2 regions of the Serratia sp. NCCP-200 genome follow, and region 2 is predicted to be linked to the other one. Evidence: riboswitches for the same ligand, from Rfam matches in the RefSeq annotation. Region 2 holds a riboswitch; the other holds the start of a gene.
The links. A riboswitch is a leader RNA that binds a small molecule or an ion and turns the genes downstream of it on or off. The one in region 2 is predicted to bind magnesium.

Region 1: linked by a shared signal. The riboswitch ahead of mgtS (protein MgtS) and the one ahead of AC6HVW_RS02185 (magnesium transporter) in region 2 are both predicted to bind magnesium.

What each region holds. Positions count from the first base shown of each region.
Region 1 covers NZ_BAAKUJ010000007.1:40,827-52,968, forward strand. Annotated here, with positions in the region: gene AC6HVW_RS20465 (PTS transporter subunit EIIC) at 1-1,527, shown strand, start outside; gene AC6HVW_RS20470 (class-II fumarase/aspartase family protein) at 1,540-2,892, shown strand; gene AC6HVW_RS20475 (N-acetylglucosamine-6-phosphate deacetylase) at 2,885-4,102, shown strand; gene AC6HVW_RS20480 (BglG family transcription antiterminator) at 4,146-5,693, opposite strand; gene AC6HVW_RS20485 (cation-efflux pump) at 5,991-7,355, opposite strand; gene AC6HVW_RS20490 (hypothetical protein) at 7,505-7,672, opposite strand; gene mgtS (protein MgtS) at 7,672-7,764, opposite strand; M-box (ykoK) riboswitch at 8,029-8,215, opposite strand; gene gorA (glutathione-disulfide reductase) at 8,455-9,807, opposite strand; gene AC6HVW_RS20505 (DeoR/GlpR family DNA-binding transcription regulator) at 9,931-10,719, opposite strand; gene gatD (galactitol-1-phosphate 5-dehydrogenase) at 10,848-11,897, opposite strand; gene AC6HVW_RS20515 (galactitol-specific PTS transporter subunit IIC) at 11,949-12,142, opposite strand, start outside.
Region 2 covers NZ_BAAKUJ010000001.1:459,229-471,370, reverse strand. Annotated here, with positions in the region: gene AC6HVW_RS02210 (efflux RND transporter permease subunit) at 1-2,737, opposite strand, end outside; gene AC6HVW_RS02205 (efflux RND transporter periplasmic adaptor subunit) at 2,734-4,176, opposite strand; gene AC6HVW_RS02200 (TolC family protein) at 4,176-5,432, opposite strand; gene AC6HVW_RS02195 (copper-binding protein) at 5,443-5,763, opposite strand; gene AC6HVW_RS02190 (hypothetical protein) at 5,834-6,262, opposite strand; gene AC6HVW_RS02185 (magnesium transporter) at 6,454-7,464, opposite strand; M-box (ykoK) riboswitch at 7,524-7,694, opposite strand; gene fabB (beta-ketoacyl-ACP synthase I) at 7,984-9,198, opposite strand; gene mnmC (bifunctional tRNA (5-methylaminomethyl-2-thiouridine)(34)-methyltransferase MnmC2/FAD-dependent 5-carboxymethylaminomethyl-2-thiouridine(34) oxidoreductase MnmC1) at 9,369-11,390, shown strand; gene AC6HVW_RS02170 (YfcL family protein) at 11,433-11,714, opposite strand; gene AC6HVW_RS02165 (elongation factor P hydroxylase) at 11,747-12,142, opposite strand, start outside.

The DNA.
Region 1 (12,142 bases), on a different contig from region 2:
CGTTCCCTATTATTGCCTATTGCCGTGTTAGCCCCGGTGGGGATGTTAATGGGGATCTGTAGCGCGCTGGGCCAGGCGTATATGATCGATAAACTGCCGTTTCTGGGAAATGCCTACTGCAAGGCGATCCTCTCTTCGGTGGGATTAATCAGCAGCGTGGTGTTCCAGAATATCCCATTGCTGTTCGCCATGGGGGTCGCTTATGGCATGTCGAAGAAGGAAAAGGGCATTGCGGTCTTTGCTTCGGTCATCGCCTATCTAACCTTACTGATCTCCATGCATGTGCATCTGAAAGTGATGGACCAATTGGTGACGGAGAATATGGCGCTGGTCGGGCAGGGCATGGTGCTCGGTATTCACACGCTGAAAATAGAAGCGCTGGGAGGGATCATTGCCGGCTTGCTTGCCGCCAAGGTGACAGACAGGTTCTACCGGCTACAGCTGCCGTTGGCCTTTGCCTTCTTCAGCGGGAAGAAATCGGTCGCCATCCTGTCGATTGCCTTTACCATTCCGGTCGGCCTGCTGATCCCATTCGTGTGGGATGTGTTTACCTATGGGATGCGGAGCATCTCGACCGTGATGATGGCGCCGAATATCGGTGCCGGGATCTACATGACCTTGAACCGTTTGCTGATCCCGTTTGGCTTGCACCATGTCTTGAGTTCAACGGTGCGCTTCACCGAAGCGGGCGGCACCTATCTGATTGATGGGCAAACCTACGTTGGCATTCTGCCCGCCATGAACAAGATCCTGTTTGAACTGGGACCCAACCATCCAGCATGGAATGAGTTCATGCCAACGCTGTCCAGCTACCTGGCTTCGTCGCAGATGCTGACGACGTTGTTCCGCGTTCCGGCTATCGGATTAGCGATGTACCACATGGCCTATTTCAAAAACAAGAAATTCGCCAAAGGGATGATCCTGACCGTGGTGCTGACGGCGTTCCTCGGCAATATCACCGAGCCGCTTGAGTTCTCCTTCCTGTTTATTGCACCGCAGCTCTTTGTTGTCTACGCAATCTTGTGCGGCCTGTTAACCATTCCTCTGCAAATGTTGGACGTTTCGATTGGCTATATTCGCGGCACCATCTTTGACTTCGGCATCTTCGGGCTGATGTACGAAAACACCCACTGGCCGAACCTGCTGCTGTTGGGCGCGATTAACTTTGTGGTGTTCTATGGCGTGTTCCGCTATGCCATCGGCAAGTTTGATATCAAAACGCCAGGCCGCGAGAAAGAGATGGCGGACAGTGCGCTGCTCAATAACAAAGAGTACGACAAGGTAGCGGAGCTGGTCGTAGAAGGACTGGGCGGCAGGCAGAACATCAAGCGGGTAGAAAACTGCGTGTCGCGGCTGCGTATCGACCTAGGCGACCAGAAGCTGATGAACATGGAGTTGCTGAAAGAGGCCGGTTCATTGGGGACCTTTATTCCCTCCAGCAACCATATTCACGTCGTCTTCGGACCACACGTCGAGTTTGTCCGTAACGCGGTAGACGACCATCTTGCTGGCATTCAGCAACGTTAAGAGGAACACAGCATGCGCGCACTTTATGATTCCAAAAGTAAAACCATCGATCATCAGGGCATGAAAGATCTGTTCACCCACGAAGCCAGGGTGCAGTCATGGCTCGACGTGGAAGGCGCACTGGCGATGGCGCAGGCTAAGGTGGGGATGATCCCCGCCGCCGCGGCTGAAAATATCGCTGCCAACTGCCAGTTGGAGCGGATCGACCTGGCGGAGATTGACCGTTTGATGCGTCAGATTGGCCACGGGTTTGTTCCCGTTATCAAGGTGTTGGTTAAAGCTTGTGATGCGGAAAGTGGCAAGTACGTGCACTACGGCGTGACGACCCAAAACATACAGCAAACGGCCCATCTGCTGATCGTGCAGAAATTCCACCGCCATCTGATGAAGTTTGTCGATGACACGCTGGTCAATCTGGCCCACTTGGCGAAGGCACACAAAAATACCCTGATGGCGGGGCGCACTCACGGCAAACATGCCTTGCCTATCACCTATGGTTATAAGGTTTCCGTGTGGATTTATGAGCTGCTGGCAGCGGTGGAACGCATGCAGGAGGCGGAAAAGCGCGTATTCACCGTGATGATGGGCGGGGCGGTGGGCGCCTTTCACGCCACGGGGGAAGCGGGCAGAACGGTGCAGGATCTGGTCGCCGAACAGCTCGGGATGCATTCGATGCTGGTGCCTTCACGCAATGCCAGAGTGTTCCGCGCCGAGTACATCAGCAACCTGTGTTTGCTGGCAACCACTCTGCATAAAATCGCCGAAGAGGTTTATCAGACTTCCAGTGAGGAGTTTGGCGAGGTCTCCGAGGCGTTTACCAAAGGCACCGTGGGCAGCAGCACCATGCCGCAGAAGGTCAATCCCAAGCTGGCAAAGGGCATCATTGCCAACGCCCAGAAGCTGTATTCGGTGATGACGGCGGCGCTCTACGTCTGCCCAAGGCCGTTTGAGGCGGACAGCTCGGCCTACTTTATCTTTGATGCCAGCCTGCAGGAAAGCATTGAGCTGATGGCCGAGATTATCCTGCGTGCAGAGGAGCTGACGCGCACGCTGGTGATTAACCCTGAGCGGATGCACGACAACGTGATGCTGACGCACGGGCTGATCAACAGCGAGAAAATCATGATGAAGCTGGTGGATAAATTGGGTAAGGATCCGGCCCATGAGCTGGTTTACAACATGGCGATGCGTAGCACCCATGAACACCTCGAATACGGTGAAATACTAAGCCAGGATCCGGTTATGGCCGAAAACTTCACTGCGCAGGAGATTGCGGAGCTGCTGGATCCCGGAGCCTATACCGGCCTGTGTGCCGTCTTGGCCGATGAACTGGCAGACCGGGTCTTGGAGAGAAGCCATGGATGACCAGCGCTCCGGGGTTATCAAATCCAACCGGATCGTCTTCCCCGACGGTATCAAGGCCGGTTATCTATGGGTGGAACAAGGGAAAATAAGCGGGTTCGCCAGCCACTTTTCCGGTAGCTGCATCGACCATAGTCATCGGATCATCATGCCCGGCTTTGTCGATATTCATGTGCACGGCTGGGGGCGGGGTTCGTTCGGCTACAAGGGCAATAAGGAGTCGCTGAAGTGGATGAGCCACGATTTGGTCAAGGCCGGTGTCACTTCTTACCTGCCCACTTCCGGCACCATGCCAAATGATTTCCTTGAGACGTCGTTAATAGAGGCTGCCGACTATATTGCCACGGCAACGCCAGCGAACGGGGCCGAAGCCATCGGCATCCATATGGAAGGCCCCTACATCAGTGAAAAACACCTCGGCATGCAGCGAGCCGACTGTTTGCAACGGCCAAGCGTTGAGGGATTCGAACGCTTTAACCGGCTAGCGGGGCAGAACATCCGCCTGATGACGCTAGCGCCAGAGCTGGAAGGGTCGTTGGAGTTGATTCGCCATCTGCGGGGGCAGGAGATCACCGCGTCGGCAGGGCATACCGATGCCACCTTTGCTGAGGTTACGGCAGCGATAGAGGCGGGATTAAATCACTTCACCCACGCTTATAGCGGGATGCGTGGCTTCCATCACCGTGAGCTCGGGGTGGTCGGTGCGCTGATGTACTATCAGGATACCTACGCGGAAGTTGCGAAACAGAGCGGCATCACCATCAAACCGGAGGCCTTTGATCTGCTTTATCGCCTGAAACGCGATCGGCGCATGGTGCTGATGAGCGACTGTATGGGCTATGTCGATTTCCCGGAAGGCTATGAGTTTCACCATTACCTGCGCAAAGAGACCTTCCGTATCAAACAGGGGCAGTTAGAGATTACCTCAGACGGTGGCGATACGCGCCACGTTTGCCCCCGTGACTATGGTGCGGTGCAGCAGTTGGAGATGAATTTCCTCGATTCGGTGAGGAACATCGTCGATCGTCTGGATAAGGGGCTGGTGTCTGTCGCCAGCATTGCTTGCGAGAATCCGGCGTTTCTGGCAGGCGCACAGAGTCGGAAAGGATCACTGTGTCCGGGTAAAGATGCCGATATTCTGGTGTTGGATGAAGGGTTGGATCTGGTGGAAGTCTACTGCCGGGGCCTGCGTCAAACCCAGCTAAGCGCTTAGGCACGACGGGCGCAGCATACTGTGCCCATTTGTTGTCACCCTGTCAGATGAAAAAGTCCGGATACTGCCGCTCTAACAGGGTGCGCAGCTGCTGGCGATCCAATCCCTCAATTTCCTGAATAAACCCCTCTGCCGGGATCTTCTTCTTCGCTCGGGAAAGCCCATGCTGGCTGAGCAGCGAGATATCATCGCGGCTGAGATAGAAATTAACCTTGATGTAATCCCACTGATAATACTTCAGATAGCTCGAGATTTTATTGGTGAAGGTGATCAGCAAATCAAAGGGGATCCGCTCGAGCGTATGTATCTCATTGATATTAACGTAGCCGACAATCTCAATATGGAAGTGCGACTTCAATACCTCCTTGAAATAACCCACCTTACTTTCCGAAGAGTTGGTCACGATAATGACGCGTTTTTTCTCCTCGCTGTGGACTCGGTTTTGCAGCTCGTATTTCTTCAGGATCAATACTAGCGTGGACAGATGCACCGGCGAAAAGGTGGTTTGATAGTGCTGCGCGATGGGGGCGGTGGCCTGGACGACGCCCTGATAGAGCAGGGCGTGCCGGGTCTGCACCTGATGCAGTTTTTTATCGTCAAAGTAGAGATTGAACTTGTTTTGTACGATGGTCGAATAGACGAACTGGTAGATCTCGGCGAAGAAGGGCGAACGGTTGTGGATTTCTGCCCGCAGCAACGGGGTCAGGGTTTCACAAAGGCGGCCAACGAGCGTAATCAGCGTGGGATCGTAGATATCGAACGGCCGCCAGGTGTAGGTCAGGGAGGAAATCAGCAGGTCGAGAAAGCGGTTTTCGTGCTCGCCATCCAGCAACCCAAAGTCAGAAGATTGAATAAAGCTCAGGTTATCGCTGTGGGTAATGAAATGCCCGCGCCGCATGCGATGTAGCGCAATGCTCATATACACCAGGAAGTATTTTTTACTGTTATAGCCCAGCGTGATCCGCTGGCTCAGCCGCTGTTGGTACAACTCGGCGGCGGCGCTGATTTCTTGTTGGCACACCTTTAAGAACTGCGTGGCAATGGAGCGATTGATCGGCTCGCTGGCTTTGTGCGGCACCAATAGGTGATCTTCGCCGATCTCGATGGTTTTCAGGATCGTCAGGCAGATGGCGATGCGCAGCAGGATCTCGTCGCCATCCAGCCGCGATCCCTGCTTAGGAATGGCGGTAACGGTGAGATGATTGGCCTGTAAAAATGCCAACAGCGCTTGGTTATCGTTTTTCAGCGTGGTTGGGCTGACGTTAAACTTGCGGTAATACTCGCTTTTGTTCACCACGTCCTGCAGGCACAGCGCCACGCTGAGATCTTTAATGCGTTCATCGGCGGTGGTGATGTAGCGGTTAAACGGGAGCTGTTCCAGAAAGGCGATGTATTCCCTATAGCCGATCGCCGTGACGATCCACTGCCCATCAATATGCATGTGGTAATCTGGCTCCAGAAACTCGTTAATCTCCTTCATGGATCGCTTCAGCGTCGACAGGGTTTTGCCAAACCTGGAGGTGACATCCTCGATTAACACCGGGCTGTGTTCCTGAATATATTTCAACAATGACAGGTCAAAACTGTTCACTAAGGCGTCTCAACGTCGCGTCTGGAGTCGGATAGCTGAGAGTATAGAAAATCGCGGAGATTGTCTGTGACATGGGTGGTAAGGAGCGGCCAGTGACGGTCAGCCGGAAGATACTTTATGTTCAGGCACTTCCGGCCCTGGTCGTATTGATTGCACTGTGGGTTCGTTGATTTAAGGTGGTACACAGCGGTGTGTGTTTACGCACAACAGATGCGTTTTTGCTCTCAACACGTTCGTCACATCGGCAATTTCTACTGTGATGTAGCCTGCGCCCACCCTCCATTCCGCTGTGAGGGATCACAGCGGCTCAACATGCCCCACCACCCGCGATACTAAGGGAAATTGTATTCTCAATTGCCGTTCAATATGGTCCACCGCATCGTGCACCGCAGAAATCGACAAGGCCGGAAGGGCCCGACAGTGAAAATTCACAATCACGCCCTGTGGCGTTTCTCGCGCCCGGATATCATGGATGTCTTGCACCAATCCGCTGTTTTGCGCCGAAACCGTCAATGCTTGTTCAATCTTCGCCAGTTCGCCGTGTTCCACATCCTGGCTAGTCAGCCAATCCAGCATCTGGGGTTCCAGGTGGGTTTCGATCTCCGTATTTTCGCCCAACGTCTGGCGTAAGGCCTCCTCCACCTCGCTGGCAATATCATGCGCCTGTTCTACGCTGGCATTGGCCGGAACCAGCAGATCCATCCCGATCGCCACACGGTCTGCCAATTGTTGTAGTGAAAGGCTCTGCACCACGGCCCCATGGTTGGCGGCCAGCATGCGAATACGGGTTGCCAGATCTTCATCACTTCTGGCTTGAGGGATGGCAATCACCCTCACTTCCGAGTTGGCGTATTGCTGCGCAAGTTTGGCGGTAATCGCCAGCTTCAATTCCTTGATCCGCTCAAGCGGTAGCGTACGGCATACCCCAACGCTCACCTCGATAAACAGCGTGGCTCCGCCACTGCGCAGACGAATATTCTCCGTAGACAGCACCGCGGGGAAGTCATTAAGTATGGCAGCGATATCTTCCCGCGTGCCAGCAGGTGCAGTGTCAATCAGGGAATCAAAGGAGCGTTTGCCCAGCTTCAATGCGGCAGTCAGGATAAAGCAGGCGACGATCAATGCTGCCAGTGCATCTGCACGGGCAAAACCAAATAGCACAAAAACCATGCCCAACAGCACCACACCAGAAGACAACATATCGGAGAAGAAATGCAGAGCATCGGCTTCCAGAGCCGCGCTGTTGGTGGCTTTGGCCACGCGGTTCAAAGCTCGGACACGGAAGTAATCAACCACAATGGACACCAGCAGTACCGCAATCACTACCGGTGCAGCCACAATCTGGTTTGCCTCACCTATCAGGCTGCTTACTGCTTCAAAGATGATCCAACCCCCGGCCGCCAACAGGAGGAGTACCTCAAACAGTGCGGCCAGATTCTCAACCTTGCCATGACCGAAGTGATGGTCATCATCAGCAGGTTTATCGCTAACGCTCACCGCCCACCAGGTGATGCTGGTGGCTATAAAATCGGTAAATGAATGAATGCCTTCGGATATCAGGCCAATACTGCCGGTAAATATACCTGCGATAAATTTACCTAACGCCAACAATCCGCTGATAATCATCGAGTTTCTGGCGACGGCCTGTTTTTTATTTTGCATAGCACAGCTCATAGTTGAATTAAAAAAATCAGCGTTTGGTTTTTACGGAACATTGCCAGACAAAAGCGACGAGCAGTAAGCTTGCGGTAGCTGTCAGCAATAAACAGGAGAGAAATGCAGTTTGACCGGTGGAATACAAATAAATCTCATTAATACCTACCGACATCATAAAAATAGCGTACAGCAACCCAAGAATAAAAATCATCATCATTATCACGCGCGGTAAATACCGTCCGTTTATTGCGGTTATTCATCCTCCCCGCAATGATTGATGAGGCTACGGGGAGGATGATGCTAGGCGGATCTTTTTCGTTCATTAGTCATCCCATTTGGTGCTCAGATAGGCTGCAATCAGCCCCAATGAGCTGATGAAAAACAAAAATCCCATAAAAAACATCATATTTCCCATAATCTTATCCTCGGTTAACTGTAATCGATAACGACCTCTGTGGTTAAAAGTAAGTGTGCAACGTAGTCTCTGGCTTCATTCACCGTCATGGTGCCAGCGGCGGTGAAAAAGTCAGCGTTCAAAGAGTTAGCAATGCCTGACCCGCCTGTGTTGCTGGCGCGGTAGCGGTCATCGCTGAGGAGTCTGGAAGTGATTGACCCTATTGCTGTTTAAACTTCAACAGTGCTTCGTATAGGGGAGTAAACCAAAGAGGGGAGTGCAGAAAGCCTATCTCCGCGTCCAGGTTTTAGCACTATACAACGTATCTGAACAATGTATCTGAAGAACAGTTCAGAAGTTACCTTGGGCTAAACCTTAATCCGATAAAGCCTGTCTTAACCTTGGGCATCTCTCGATGTCGTCAGATCAGTAACCTGTGTTTGTATAGGAGCCTCGCCAAACGAGATACTGCATATAACTACGCGGTGATTATAGGCGTAGCGGGAGCGATTGTGCTCGAAAATCGGCATCTCGTTGAGGTTATATTTAAGAAGTTATATTTAAAAGAACGATTTATATTAATGAATGCTAATTTTGCAGTGATATAAACATTATGGCGGGGATATTCAATTGCCTTAATCAGCATTTATAAGCTGAATAAAAGCAAAAACCGACCTTTTACAGTCGGTTTTACAGTAAGGAATGCACCATTTACCGCATGGTCACGAATTCTTCCGCAGCGGTTGGGTGGATCGCCACGGTGTTGTCAAAGTCTTTCTTGGTCGCGCCCATCTTGATTGCCACGGCGAAGCCCTGCAGGATTTCATCCATGCCGAAGCCAATCCCGTGCAGACCAACAATCTTCTCTTCTTCGCCCACACACACCAGCTTCATACGGCATGGTTGGCGATGCTGAGTCACAGCGCTGTACATGGCGGTGAAGGACGATTTATAGACCTTCACTTTGTCCTCACCAAACTGCTCTTTCGCCTGCGGTTCGGTCAGGCCGATGGTGCCAATTGGCGGGTGGCTGAACACCACGGTGGCGATGTTGCTGTAGTCCAGATGCTCGTCCGGCTTGTTGTTGAACAGGCGCTCAGACAGTCGACGGCCAGCGGCAACGGCAACCGGGGTCAACTCAACCGCACCGGTGTTGTCACCTACCGCGTAGATACCTTTCACGTTGGTGTTCTGGAATTTGTCGACCTCGATGTAACCTTTGGCATTGGTTTTCACGCCGGTGACCGCCAGGTTCAGATTGTCGGTCGCTGGTTCGCGGCCGATGGCCCATACCAGGCTGTCCACGGTGAACTCTTTGCCGTTTTCCAACGCCAGCGTCAGGCTGCCGTCAGCATTTTTGACGATGGATTTTGGAATGGATTCGGTGTGCAGGGTTGGCCCTTCGGTGTTCATCACCTCAACCAGGGTTTCTACAATCATCGGATCGAAGGTACGCAGCGGGGCGTGTTTACGCACAAACAGATGCGTTTCTGCTCCCAGCGCGTTCATCACACCGGCAATTTCTACCGCGATGTAGCCAGCACCCACCACTGCCACGCGTTTTGGCATGGCATCCAGCTCAAAGAAGCCGTCGGAGTCGATGCCGTATTCGGCACCTGGGATCGAAGGATGGCTTGGGCGGCCACCGGTCGCGATCAGAATATGGTCGGCAGTGATTTTCTCGCCGTTGACCTCTACGGTATGCGCGTCAATAAAGCGGGCAAAACCTTTGATCACGTCGACCTTGTTTTTACCCAGTACGTTGTCGTAAGAGGTATGAATGCGATCGATGTAGGCGGTGCGGTTGGCGATCAGGCGTTTCCAGTCAAAGGCGTTAACGGTGGTATCGAAGCCGTAATCCGGGCCGTACTGGTGAATGGCCTCGGCGATCTGTGCCGCATGCCACATGACTTTTTTCGGGACACAACCCACGTTAACGCAGGTGCCGCCAAGCTCTTTGGCTTCAATCAGTGCGCATTTCTGACCATACATGGCTGCCCGGTTGATCGATGCGATACCGCCGCTGCCGCCGCCAATTGCTAGATAATCGTAATGTTTCGTCATCTGGGTTTTCCATGAGTTGTGTGATTCGAGAAGGGTAAGAGTTTAACGCCTGACTGGGGGTTGTCGCAAAGATTGCGTCGATGGCTGTAATAGGCAGAGGCTTGATCCTCTGCCTAGTTGATTTTACACGATAACCAGTTCGGGTTTTGCCCGATCGAGTGCTTGGCGATCGGCACTGCTGATGCCGGTATCGGTAATGATCATGTCGATCTGGCTCATCGACAGCACCAGGTTGAACCCCCGGCGGCCGAACTTGGTTGAGTCGACCACCGCGACTACGCGCTTGGCTGCCTGAGCCATCACGCCGCTGATAGAGTAGCCTTCATTAAAGGTGGTGATGCCGTTGGTGGCGTCCAACCCGTCGGCCCCGACGAACATCACGTCACCGGCAATGCCCTGTAGGGAGAGCTCCGCGATGGAACCGTGCATGGAGCGCGTCTTATGGCGCAGCGTGCCACCACACAGCACCAGCGTGATGTCTTTATTGTCGGAAAGTGCAAAGGCGGCGGGCAGGTTATTGGTGATCACCGTGATATTACCCATCTTCACCAGCTCTTCGGCGATCAGCATGGTGGTGCTGCCGCTATCCAGGATCACCGTATCGCCGGGGTTGACCATCGCTGCTGCCTTTAAGGCAATGCGCTTTTTCGGGTCTTTAGCCAGCTGGTAGCGTTCTTCCAGGATGACCTCACCGGTGGTTTTCGGCGCCTCGGCCTCCTGCTCCAACTGACTGCCCGGCCTGGCGGCACCGCCGTGGAAGCGGATCAGCAGGCCTTTTTCTTCTAGCAGGCGCAGGTCAGCGCGGATGGTAACCTCAGAAATTCCGAAGGAATTCGAAAGATCGCTGACCAAGATGCTGCCGTTCTGCTGAACCAAGTCGACAATTTTGTTTCGTCTTTCAAAAGAGTTCATCATCCTGACCTATCGAAATATTTTGCTTTTATTTTATGCGAAAGGGATATGAAAGGGGAGCATAAAGATCAAGGAGATGGGATTTGAGGCAAAATAATGGCTGCACCAGGGCAGCCATTGGCTAAATATCACTCTTCGCCGAGCTTAAGCATGATTTTTCCCTGCATCGGCATACCGGCCAGGGCCGCAACGCTGGCGGCGTATTGCTGCGGGCGATCGATGCTGGCAATCAACGGCTCCAGAGCCAGATCTGCCGATTGGAACAGCTTCATGGCCTGCTGCCACTCTTCCCCTGGCCACGGGGCCGAATAGTTCATCCAACTGCCCAGCAGCGTCAGCTCCTTGCGCAGGATCAGGCTAAAGGTGCTGTAAGACAGGTGCAGGTCCTTATGGAGAGTCCCCACCAGCGCGATTTGTGCCCGTGGCCCGGCGATATCCAGCGCCAGGCCGACCGTTTGTGGCGTGCCGGCGGTTTCTAGAATCAACTGATCAAAGCGCCTTTCCTGCAAGCGTTCGGCTATCTCTGAGGGGCTAAGCTCCGCACTGTTAAACGCGTTTTCTGCGCCGATCTGGCGTGCCAGCTTGAGCCGGTCGTCATTGATATCAATAGCCGTGACGCTGCGTGCGCCCATTGCTCTGGCACACTGGATCGCCAGTTGGCCGATGGTACCGGCACCAATGATGATCACCTCTTTATCTTTGCATCCGCCAGCCAACTGAATGGCATGCAGGCCGACGGTGATGGGCTCAATAAATGCCCCCTGCAATAAGCTGACGTTGGCAGGCAATTTCACCAGATTGGCACGTTTGACCACGATAAACTCGGCGTTGCCGCCGTGGCTACGTGAACCGACGAACTGGTAATGCTTGCAAAGCGAATAGTAATGGCGCTGGCATTCCGGGCAGTTAAAGCAAGGCAACAATGGGACGCAGGCCACGGCATCATGCTGTTGCAGATCGGTAACCCGATCGCCACAGGCCACGACCCGGCCACTGAACTCATGCCCCAGGGTAATCGGGTAGAAATGCGCGCCTTTGGCGAAGATACGGGGGATATCCGAACCGCATAGCCCGGAATACGCCACCCGAACCAACACCTCATCGGCGGCCTCAATAGCAGGGGCGGGGCGTTCTTCAACGCGCACTTCTCCCTCCGTGTGGATCACGACTGATTGCATAACTTGAACTCCGTAGAAATAGAGAGGGGGGAGATAAGCTCCCCCGAAGGATCAGGACATAGCGTTGAGGCTTTGCGCGGTCTGCTGTTTAGCAGTGGCTTCAGCTTGGGCAAATTGACGGGCACGGCGCCAGGTGAGAAACACCCCGATGGCGTAAATGACGCCGATAACCACCAGACCCACCACGTTTTGCCAGGTGAGCAGTTGGATCAGCAGGTAGGTAATCGGTGAGCCGCCTTGGTCCA
Region 2 (12,142 bases):
GCCAGACCCCACCTATCAGCGCAAACGGCAGCGTCGCCATGATCAGCAGCGCATCGCTCACGCTGTTGAAAGTGACAAACAGCAACACAAAGATGATCGCCAGCGTTACCGGCAGCACAATCTTCAACTGGGCGCTGGCGCGTTCCAGATACTCAAACTGCCCGGACCAACTGAGGGAAACCCCGGCAGGCAGCTTCACCTGCTGTGCCACCACCTGTTGCATCTCTTCCACCGCCGATTTCAAATCGCGCCCGCGCAGATCGACATAGATCCAATCCGAAAGCCGGGCATTCTCGCTTTTCAGCATTGGTGGCCCTTCGGTGATGCGAATATCCGCCAGTTCTGCCAAAGGTACTTGCCCACCGGTCGCCGTCACCACAGGCAATTCACGCAGCTTTTGCAGCGAATCACGGATCTCCCTTGGGTAGCGGACGTTGATAGGATAACGTGCGCGCCCTTCAATGGTTTCAGCAACGTTTTCCCCTCCCACCAGCGTAGCGACCACCGATTGCAGCTCTTTCACCGAAACGCCGTAACGCGCCGCACGCTGACGATCGATATCGATATCCACATAGCGCCCTCCGGCCAGGCGCTCCGCCAACGCGGAAGTCACACCTGGAACCTGCTTCACCACCTGCTCAATCTGGCTGGCGGCCAGCTCGATATCGGCAATATTACTGCCGTTGACCTTGATGCCTACCGGGCTTTTGATGCCGGTCGCCAGCATATCCAGACGGTTACGGATCGGCGGCACCCAGACGTTGGCAATGCCTGGCACCTTGACCACACTGTCCAGTTCGGCCACCAGTTTGTCCATCGTCATACCGGGCCGCCACTGGTCGCGGGGCTTAAAGCGAATGGTGGTTTCCAGCATGGTCAACGGGGCCGGATCGGTTGCCGTCTCCGCCCGCCCAGCCTTGCCAAAGACCGTGTCCACTTCCGGCACGGTTTTGATCAAGCGGTCGGTCAGTTGCAGAAGCCGTGCCGCCTCGCGTGCCGAGATCCCCGGCAGCGTCGAAGGCATATACAGCAGATCCCCTTCGTCCAACGGTGGCATAAACTCGCTGCCCAGACGGCTGAGTGGGAATAAGGTCAGCACCAACAGCAGAGCGGAAATCCCCAGGGTGGTTTTAGGACGCGCCAGCACCGCCGCCAGCAACGGCTGATACATGCGGATCAACCAACGATTGATCGGATTGGCATGTTCGTCCGGAATACGGCCCCGGATAAAATAGCCCATCAGCACCGGCACCAGCGTGATACCCAACCCCGCCGATACCGCCATCGCATAGGTCTTGGTGAACGCCAGCGGGGAAAACATCCGCCCTTCTTGCGCCTGTAGCGAAAACACCGGGATAAACGACAGGGTGATGATCAACAGACTACAGAACAGCGCAGGGCCAACCTCAACCGCCGCCTGCTCTGAGATGTGCCAATAATCTTTTGAGGTGGGCTGCTGGCCGGGATGACGTTGCCGCCACTGCTCCAGCACCTTGTGCATGTTTTCGATCATCACGATCGCCGCATCCACCATCGCGCCGATGGCAATGGCGATCCCTCCCAACGACATGATGTTGGCGTTAACGCCTTGATAGTGCATCACCACAAAAGCGCCCAGGATCCCCAGCGGCAGAGTCACCATCGCCACCAGCGCCGAACGGAAGTGGGACAGGAACAAGGCGCACACCACCGCAACCACCAGGAACTCTTCCAACAGCTTAAATGACAGCGTATCGATCGCGTGCTCGATCAGTTGCGATCGGTCATAAACCGGCACGATCTCCACGCCCGGTGGCAGGGTGTGCTGAAGCTGTTGCAGCTTGGCCTTCAGCGCATTAATGGTTTCCAGCGCATTCTTACCGTAGCGCATTACCACAATGCCGCCAGCCACTTCACCTTCACCGTTGAGTTCCGCCACACCACGGCGGATTTCCGGCCCCTCACGTAGCTCTGCCACCTGCGATAACAGGATCGGCACCCCGTCGCGCGCAGTGATCACCACGTTATTAAAGTCGGTGAGTTTTTTCAGGTAGCCGGAGGTACGCACCATATACTCAGCCTCCCCCATTTCCAGCAGCGCACCGCCGCCTTCCTGGTTGGCATCCTGAATAGCACTCACCACCTGCTGATGGGTAATATTCAGCGCCCGCATACTTTGCGGATTTAATATCACCTGATATTGCCGCACCATGCCGCCAACGCTGGCTACTTCCGCCACGTTAGGCACGGTTTTCAGCTCAAACTTGAGCGTCCAGTCCTGCAAGGCGCGTAAATCCGCCAGGCTGTGTTTACCAGTACGATCGACCAGCGCATACTCATAAACCCAGCCAACGCCGGTAGCATCCGGGCCCAGCGCCACTTTGACCTGCGGGGGCAGAGAGGACTGGACCTGGCTGAGTGACTCCAACACCCGCGAACGCGCCCAGTAAGGATCGGTACCGTCTGCAAACAGAATGTAGACGTAGGCATCGCCGAACATGGAGAAGCCCCGCACCGTGCTGGCTCCCGGCACCGTTAGCATGGTGGTGGTCAGCGGGTAGGTCACCTGATCTTCAATCACCTGCGGCGCCTTGCCCGGATAGGTCGCCCGGACGATCACCTGCACGTCAGAGAGATCGGGCAGCGCATCCAGCGGTGCCTTCTGCAACGCCCATACGCCCCACCCGGCCAGCAATATCGAAGCCAGTAATACCAACAGGCGATTGCGTATCGACCAGCGGATCACGGAAGCGATCATTGGTGGCCTCCTTGCGGCATGATCTGGCTGATGTGCGAACCGTTTTCATCCACGCTAAAGTGGAACATCACCTTGCTGCCGATGCCAATCCCGGCGGGTAAGCCACCCGCTGGCAAGGTGAAATCCATGGTCATCGCGGGCCACTGCAACTCTGCCACCGGATCATGCGACAGTGTGACGGTAGCGCCATCCACCGCCTCGACCACGCCCAACGTCTGATACTGTTTTACCCCCTCCTGCCCGGCCATCTGTGGCAAGGCGCTGCGCATGCTGGCTTCGGAATCAATCAGGAACTGGCCTGAGGTGACCACCTGTTGCCCTGCCTGCAGACCCTGTTTAATTTCTACCCAGCCGTCCTGTGCCAGGCCGGCGACCACGTCAACCGGAGCAAAGTGGCCGTTCCCTTCCGCCACCAGCACCCGGTTGCGATCGCCACTGCCGATCAGCGCCTCCTGCGGGATAGCCAGCACCGGCTTGGCCCCGGCGTTTTGCGCCAGTTGCACCTGCAAATACATGCCCGGCTTCAGGCGCTGTTGGGGATTTTTCAGCACGATACGCGCTTTAAAGGTGCGGGTAAGCGGATCGACGTTAGGCAGCAACTCGCTAACCTCGCCAGTAAAACGTTCACCCGGCCAACTGGCGGAGCTGGCTGCCACCGCATCGCCAACCTGCAACAGCCCGGCCTGCGACTGCGGGTAATCAATCACCATCCACACCGGATCGAGACTGGCCAACTCAAACAGGCCCTGCGTCGCGGTGACCTGCATCCCTTCCCGTGCGTCCAGCTTGTTGATAAATCCACTCTCCGGGGCGGTAAGGGTAATGCGGGTCTGGGGTTGGCCACTGCGTTCAACCTGACGAATGATGGCTTCAGGCATAAACTGCAACGCCAGACGCTGGCGAGCAGCAGAGGTCAGTGCGCTATCGCCCAGTTTGCGGATCGCCAGGTATTCCTGCTGTGCAGCACTCCAGTCCGGGATCCATAGCTGTGCCAACGCTTGCCCTTTCTTTACCTGCTGCTGGCTGGCACGTACATAGAGTTTGTCTATCAGCCCGTTGGCCCGTGCGGCAATCACCTGCACGCCACGTTCATCGGTGGCAACACTGCCATAGGCATCAAGCTGCAAATTCAGTTCACGCAGTTGTGCAGCCGTTGTACGCACACCCAGATTCTGCTGTTGGCGGGCGCTGATGGTGACACCACCGTCATCCTGCTGCTCATCGGCATAGCGTGGCACCAGTTCCATATCCATAAACGGCGATTTGCCCGGCTTATCAAAACGCTGGCCTGGCACCATCGGATCGTACCAATACAGCACCTGCCGTTCGGCACCGCCGCTAGCAGGTTGCGCCGCAGTTCTTTCCCCGGCAAACCAATAACCGCCCATAGCACCGCCCAATAAGGCGGCTAACAGCGTCAGGCTAAAACGCATTTTCATCAGATTGCCTCCTGCACGGTGAGATAACGGATGGCGGCCCATAGCTGCGCCAATTCACGCGCGGCCTTACCGGCGCTCAGACGGCTGTCGAGCAAGGCCCGACGAGCTTCCAACACTGAGGAGAGATCGCTTTTACCACTGCGGTATTGCGCCAGTTGCAGTGCCACGCGCTGTTGTTGCAACGGGACCGCTTGCTGCTGTTGACGCTGCCATTGCGCCTGCGCGGCCTGATACTGCGCCAGCAGCGTATCTAACTGGGCCTGATGATCGCGGATCAATAACGTCAACTGATCGTTGGCCTCCATCGAACGGGAAACGTCGGCGGCATAGTCTTTGTCCTGCCGTTGGGAGCGGAACAGCGGCAGATCGACGGTAAACATCACGCCCGCCATATCCTCATAGCCATCGGCCCGTTTGCCATACGATACTTCTATGCCCACGTCTGGAATGGCGGCCACCTCGGACTGTGCCGATCGCGCCTTGGCCACATCGGCCTCACGGCTTGCCTGCACTACCTCGGGATGCTGTTTGATCGCTTGTCGCAACAGGTTGCTCTCGGCGGGCAGGCGCTCGAAGCGTGGCAAGGGGCCACCGATCCCCTCAACCTGCTGCCCGGTCAACTGGGTCAAGCGCGCCTGGGCGATGGTGACGTCACGCTGCGCCTCGCTGAGCCGGTCCTGCATCGCCAACAGCGTCAAGCGAGCATCGATGACGTTAGCGGCGGGTGAACTACCACTGGCCACTCCGGCATGTTGGGCAGCGATCTGGCGTTCACTCTCCTTGAGCAAGGCCGTGGCATCTTTCAGCGTCTGCTGGCTCAGCGCCAGTTCCAACCAGGCTTGTGCCGTCTGCTGCTGCAAGCGGGCGCGGATTGTCGCACTGTTGGCTTCGGTTTTATTAGCCTCGGCACGCAGGGTATTCGCCTTACGTTGGCGTTTGGTGCTGCTGACATAGTCCTGCATGATGCCAACCCGCTCCATGGTCATACCGTCACGAGTCAAGCGCCGGGCGCTACCGCCTTGTACCGGCACGTTTTCAATGCCGAATTTCAGCTTGGGATCGGGCAGCTCCATCGCCGAATCCGCCATGTTTTGCAACGCATTCACCTGATGCTGGTTGGCCGAAAGCTCGGCGGAATAGCGCTCCGCCGCCGCCAGCGATTGCTCCAACGTCAGGCCGGTTGCCTGCGCACTCGCCGTCCAACAGGCGAGCAGCAGCCAGCCCACCCGCAATGGGTGAGAAAGTAGTCTGGACATGGTGCCCCCGTTAGTCTTGGCTGGCGCGGATGGCGGTCAGCTGATAGCCGCCGTCAACCTGACGGAAGCTAAACTCCACCGCAGTCCCGGCAGCCAAAGCAGGCAATGGCGGCTGTGGCTGAAGGAAATTCATGGTCATCGGCGGCCAGTTCAAGGCAGGAATGGCTGGGTGGGCGAGCGACACTTTCTGCTCACCCCAGGCCTTAACGGTCCCTTTAGAGTGATAGACGGCGGCGTCTTGGCTGGCATGTTGGTGATGTTGCATCTCCGCAGCGGAGACGAATGAAGAGAACATCAGAGAGATGAAAACGGCAGTGATCAGATTACGCATAACGATAGCTCCATAGAATAGACAAAAACAACTCAGGTCACCGTGCTGGACGGCAAAGTGGTTGGTTTGGCTATTCACGGAAGCGGCAGAAGACGATCTCTGCCGGCGGGCCTGCTATCGGAGGGGTTTGCCAATCGAGGCGGGAGAACTGTGCCTGGGGCTGAGGATCGGCCACCAACAGCTCACTGCTGGCAGGTATTACTGCCGCCAGGGCAAGATTACCGTGGTCTTGCTGTGCCGTATCTGGAACGCAGTGCTTTTCACACAGCGGCCCTTCGGCCTGCATCATCTCATTGGCTAGCGGATCGGCGGCCTGCATATGCATCGTATGCTGCGCGGCTGGCGCAACGGTGGTGAGTTGCAGGTTGCAGTGATGGCTGGCGATCGCCAGTTGGCTGTTGAGCAGTAGCCAGCAGACGGCCAATAGCCATGCTGTGGCCCGCTTCTTGGCGAAGCGCAACCGGTGCATAGATATTGAGATGGACGCCAAAGCCGACATGCAAAAATTCCAGAGTAAGAAACTGTGCTGAGTATATCGGCAGAAAACCGTCACAGGAACGGAATTTACACCCGCTGACAAAGCCGCCTCGGAACGATCCTATAAACTGAAAATGCTTTGATTACAGTCAACTACACAGCTTAAAAATCCCGTTAATCATAGCAAAAACCGGCTTTCGCCGGTTTGCATTATTAATTCAGCCCCAAGGTCCACTGGGCTATTTTGAAGTAGATTATCAAGCCGGTGCCGTCTATCAGCGTGGTGATAAACGGGGCGGAGACTACGGCAGGATCCACACCGAAGCGTTTCAGAGCCATTGGGATCACGGAAGAGACAATCGCGGCCCACAGCGTAATACAAACCAGGGTCAAGCTCACAATGAGCGTAATCTCATAGCCGATACCCATCATCCAACCACGGAACGCACCAGCACAGGCCAGCGTTAACGCGATCATGATCGAAGTCGTCATTTCCTTGCTCAGCACACGTCCCAAATCGCGCATGCGGACCTCCCCCAAGGCCATGGCCCGCACAATGGTGGAGGTAATTTGCGTGCCGCTGTTACCACCTGTACCCACCAATAGCGGGATAAAGAAGGCCAGGGCAATCGCCGCTTCCAATGACTCTTCAAAATGCTGAATAACCGTGCTGGTATAAGCCTCGGCGACGAACAGCAGCAGCAGCCACACGCTACGTTTTTTCCACAGCTCGAAGGAGCTCATTTCAAGGTAAGGCTTATCAAGCGGCAGGCTCGCCCCTTGCAAATGGGCATCCTCGGTGTTTTCATCCTCGATAATCTGCGCGATTTCGCGCTCGGTTAAGCAGCCGACCAAACGGCCATTATCGACCACCGCCACAATATCTAAATTATTATTGTCCACCAGTTTGGCGATATGTTCACGTTCGTCCGTGGGTTTTACATGGAAGAAGGTGGTCTCCATCATATCCTTGATACGTTCGCCATTATGTTCTTCCTGCAATAAACGTTTAACAGAAAGAACTCCCACCAGTTTGGTGCCATCTTCAATAAAGATTTGTGCGGGAATATCGTCGTTGGAAAGTTGGTTAACGAATATTTTCCTGGCTTCGCCAACGTAAAGATCTTGATGTAGAACAGAGACTTTCTTGTTCATATAACGCGCGATGGCGTCGTCTTCAAAGTTGGCGTTTTGATAAAGGTCTTGCAATACAACATGTGACATTCTAGATACTCCCGATTGAAAGATGGAGTCTCATAGAGGCGACAAGACAGGACAGCGAAAGCCGATCCCCACGTCTTGGGTTTAGCACTATACAACGTATCCCCAGGGGGAAGTTACCTTAGCAATGCCTTGATTCGGCTAATGCTTGTTTTACCCTTGGTGGCCTCTCTCGATGCCATTAGAGCGGTAACTTGTGTTCGTATAGGAGCCTCGCCATAACGAGATCGTAAAGCTAGATAAAGCGTGGGCATTATGACTGGTTTGATTATTCGTATAGGAGAAATGGTAATTTCGTTGAGGTATTATTTATTTTTTGGGACAAAAATTAACCGGGTTAATTTATTATCCTGTCAGGCCACGGCTAAATTAAACGAAAAAGCGCTCGCCGTTTAAGTTATCTGCTGTCAGTTTTTTGATCTGAGAAATCTTAATTTTCACTGATATAAGATATCGCGTTAAAAACGCATAAAAAAACGGGCACCTATTACGGTGCCCGATTGATAATATGACGCCCTGCGCTTACTTCTGCAGTTTACGCATTACCAGCGTGGCGTTAGTGCCGCCGAAGCCGAAGCTGTTGGACATGACCGTGGTCAGCTCACGCTTGGTTGGCTCGGTCACGATGTTCATTCCTACCGCCTTCTCATCGAGGTTATCGATGTTGATGCTTGGCGCAATGAAACCGTGCTCGACCATCAGCAGGCTATAAATCGCTTCCTGCACGCCCGCCGCACCCAGTGAGTGGCCGGTCATCGCTTTGGTTGAAGAGATGGCCGGGGTGTTATCGCCAAAGACTTCACGGATCGCGCCCAGTTCTTTCACGTCGCCGACCGGCGTGGAGGTGCCGTGTACGTTCATGTAATCGATTGGTGTGTCTACGCCCTGCATTGCCATCTTCATGCAACGCACCGCGCCTTCACCCGATGGAGCCACCATGTCGGCACCGTCTGAAGTCGCACCGTAACCGATGATTTCCGCATAAATATGCGCGCCGCGAGCCAGAGCGTGCTCCAACTCCTCAACCACTACCATGCCGCCGCCGCCTGCGATAACGAAACCGTCACGCGCTGCGTCATAGGTACGGGAAGCTTTTTCTGGCGTGTCGTTGTAGCTGGTGGAAAGCGCGCCCATAGCGTCGAACTCGCAGGCCATTTCCCAGCACAGCTCTTCGCCACCGCCAGCAAAGACGACGTCTTGTTTACCCAGTTGGATCAGCTCAACGGCGTGGCCGATACAGTGTGCTGAAGTTGCGCAGGCAGAGCTGATGGAGTAGTTCACGCCGCGAATTTTGAATGGGGTAGCCAGGCAGGCAGAAACGCCTGATGCCATCGCCTTGGTCACCATGTATGGGCCAACGCCACGCAGGCCTTTGGCGCGCATACCGTCAGAACCCGCAACCTGGTTACGTGGAGAACCACCACCGGAACCGACCACCAGACCGGTGCGATCGTTGGACACCTGATCGGCTGCCAGGCCGGAATCTTGAATCGCTTGTTCCATGGAGAGATAGGCGTAAACCGACGCGTCGCTCATAAAGCGCATCACTTTACGGTCAATCAGACCGGTAGTGTCGAGTTTAACATCACCCCATACGTGACTACGCATGCCGGAATCTTTCAGCTCCTGGGAGAAGGTGATCCCAGAGCGGCCTTCCTGCAGACTTGCCAGGACCTCCTGCTGGTTGTTACCAATGCTGGAGACGATTCCCAGGCCAGTAATCACTGCACGTTTCATTCAAGTACCTCTTCCACAATTTACATTCGGGATTTTGCAACGCACTTTAGCGTACAGATGTACGCCGAACAAGTCCGATCAGAATAATTTTGCATTATCTTTACCCAGTTTGCACCTCGGGGCTACCCCCGTTAAAATCGCTCTATCCCTTGAATTACGAGCAACCTACCGTGAGCAATGCCCCCATCCAAACCGCAGCGTTAAGCTGGAATGAACAAGGTACACCTGTTTCGAAACAGTTTGATGACGTCTATTTTTCCAACCAGGATGGGCTGGAGGAAACCCGCTACGTCTTTCTGGGGGGCAACCGGTTGCCACAACGCTTCAGCGATCACCCACGCTCACTGTTTATTGTGGCAGAAACCGGCTTCGGTACCGGGCTGAATTTTCTGACTCTGTGGCAGGCCTTTGCCCGTTTCCGCCAGGAGACACCGGCGGCGAGTTTGCAGCGTCTGCATTTTATCAGCTTTGAGAAATACCCATTGCAGTTGGAGGATCTGGCGGCAGCCCATGCCCAATGGCCAGAACTGGCTCCCTTTGCCGATGAGCTTCGCGCCCAGTGGCCTTTGCCGCTGCCAGGGTGCCACCGCCTGCTGCTTGCCGAAGGGCAGATCACGCTCGATTTATGGTTCGGTGACGTCAATACCCTGTTGCCGCACTTTGATGCCAGCATGAACGATCAAATTGACGCCTGGTTTCTCGATGGCTTTGCGCCGTCCAAAAATCCCGATATGTGGAGCGAACCGCTGTTTGCTACCATGGCGCGTTTTGCCCGCCCAGGCGGCAGTTTTGCCACCTTCACTGCCGCAGGGTTTGTCCGCCGTGGATTGCAGCAGGCCGGGTTTGAGGTTACCAAATGCAAAGGCTTTGGCCAGAAACGCGAGATGCTCACCGGTCAGCTACCTGCCGACACCCCGGCAAGCGTCAATCCAAGCCCGTGGTTCCTGCGCCCGGCAGCGGAGAATACCGACGATGTCGCCATTATTGGCGGCGGCGTAGCCAGTGCGCTCACCGCGTTGGCCTTATTGCGCCGTGGGGCCAGGGTGACCTTGTATTGCGCCGATGCACAGCCCGCAGAGGGCGCATCCGGCAATCGACAGGGGGCGCTGTACCCATTGCTGAATGGCCGGGGCGATGCGTTGGAAAACTTCTTCTGCGCCGCCTTCCCCTTTGCCCGCCGCCAGTATGACGCCCTGCTGCAACAGCAGGTTGAGTTCGATCACCAGTGGTGTGGCGTCAGCCAATTGGCCTATGACGAGAAGAGCGCAGGCAAGATCGCCAAGATCCTGGCCGTTACCTGGCCGCACACTCTGGCCCAACCGGCCGATCGCGCTACGCTTAGCACGCTGTGTGGGGTCGATACGGGGTTTGGTGGCATTCACTATTCGCTTGGGGGATGGCTGTGCCCTGCCGACCTGACGCGTGCCGCGATTGCCCTGGCCGAACGGCAGGGATTGGTTTGCCACTATCTGCATACGCTTTCCGATCTGAACCGCAGTGATGAAGGTTGGCAGTTGCATTTTGCTGGGGGGGCAACTCACCAACATGCGACGGTGATCCTGGCTAACGGGCACCAACTCACCACTCTGGAACCTGGTGCCGCTCTACCGGCCTATGCAGTGCGCGGCCAGGTTTCACATATTCCCACTACGCCAGTCTTAAGTGAGTTAAAGCAGGTACTGTGTTACGACGGTTATCTGACGCCGGTGAATCCTGGCAATCAGCAGCACTGCATTGGTGCCAGCTACCAACGCGGTGAATCAAACACGGAATATAGTCAGGCAGAGCAAGAAGAGAACCGCGAACGCCTGCTGCGCTGTCTGCCAGAACAGAGTTGGCCGCAAGAGGTGGATATCAGTGGCCAGCAGGCCCGCTGTGGCGTACGCAGCGCTACGCGAGACCACATGCCGATGGTGGGTGCCGTACCGGACTATCAAACCACTCTGGCGCTGTATGGCGATTTACAGCAGCAACGCCAGCGCGGCGAAGCAATTGCCGATGCGCCAATGTATCCGGGGTTGTTTATGATCGGAGCCTTGGGCTCACGCGGTCTGTGCTCAGCGCCGTTGGCCGCGGAGATTTTAGCGGCTCAGCTGTTTGGCGAACCCTTACCGGGGGATAGTGAGATGTTGGCAGCGTTGAACCCAAACCGCATGTGGGTCAGGAAGCTACTGAAGGGACGCGAGGTATAGTTCATTTGAGGGGCCAGCGTGATGCTGCCCCCTTTAGAGCAATTACTCAGTCGGCAATGCTGTCTGATACAGGTTTTCCCACATGCCCAGCACCAACACCTGATCCGGTGGGGAAAGTTCCCCGGCCTTGATGGCCTTGTCCAGGCTGCTCTGCACCCGCACCTTGAGCTGTTCGGCGCTGTGTTCGGCATGTTCTTCCGATTCCGCCACCGCCAAAGTCAGATGACCGCGCAGGTAGCCACCGGCAAACAGTTCATCATCGCTGGCGTGCTCTACCATGTCATCAATCAGCGCCAGAATGCGCGCTTCAAATTCTGCGATCATCAAATTTCCTCGTTAACAAACAGACTCTGGCCTCAGAGATCTTCCGGGTAGGGAAAATGCTCGGCCGCCAGCGGAGGCGTATTGTAAAACGATTGCAGCGCCTGAATAAAGCGCGCAGGTCGTGTGGGTATTCCCCGCTCCAGCAATTCCAGCACCCGGGTACGGACTTTACGCTGGAAACCAATGCGATCCGGCTCGCAGTCTCCACTGAGATTGTCGCAGCTGACGTTGAACGGGAAACCCGCCGCCACGCAGAACATCCACTCCAGCGCCTGCGGATTAATCTCGACCGCTTCGAATTCACTTTGCGTCTGGGCATCGCGCCCATCCGGGCAATACCAGTAACCGAAGTCCACCAGCTTGCGGCGTTCGGCCCCGGCGATGCACCAATGGGAAATTTCATGCATGCCGCTGGCATAGTAGCCGTG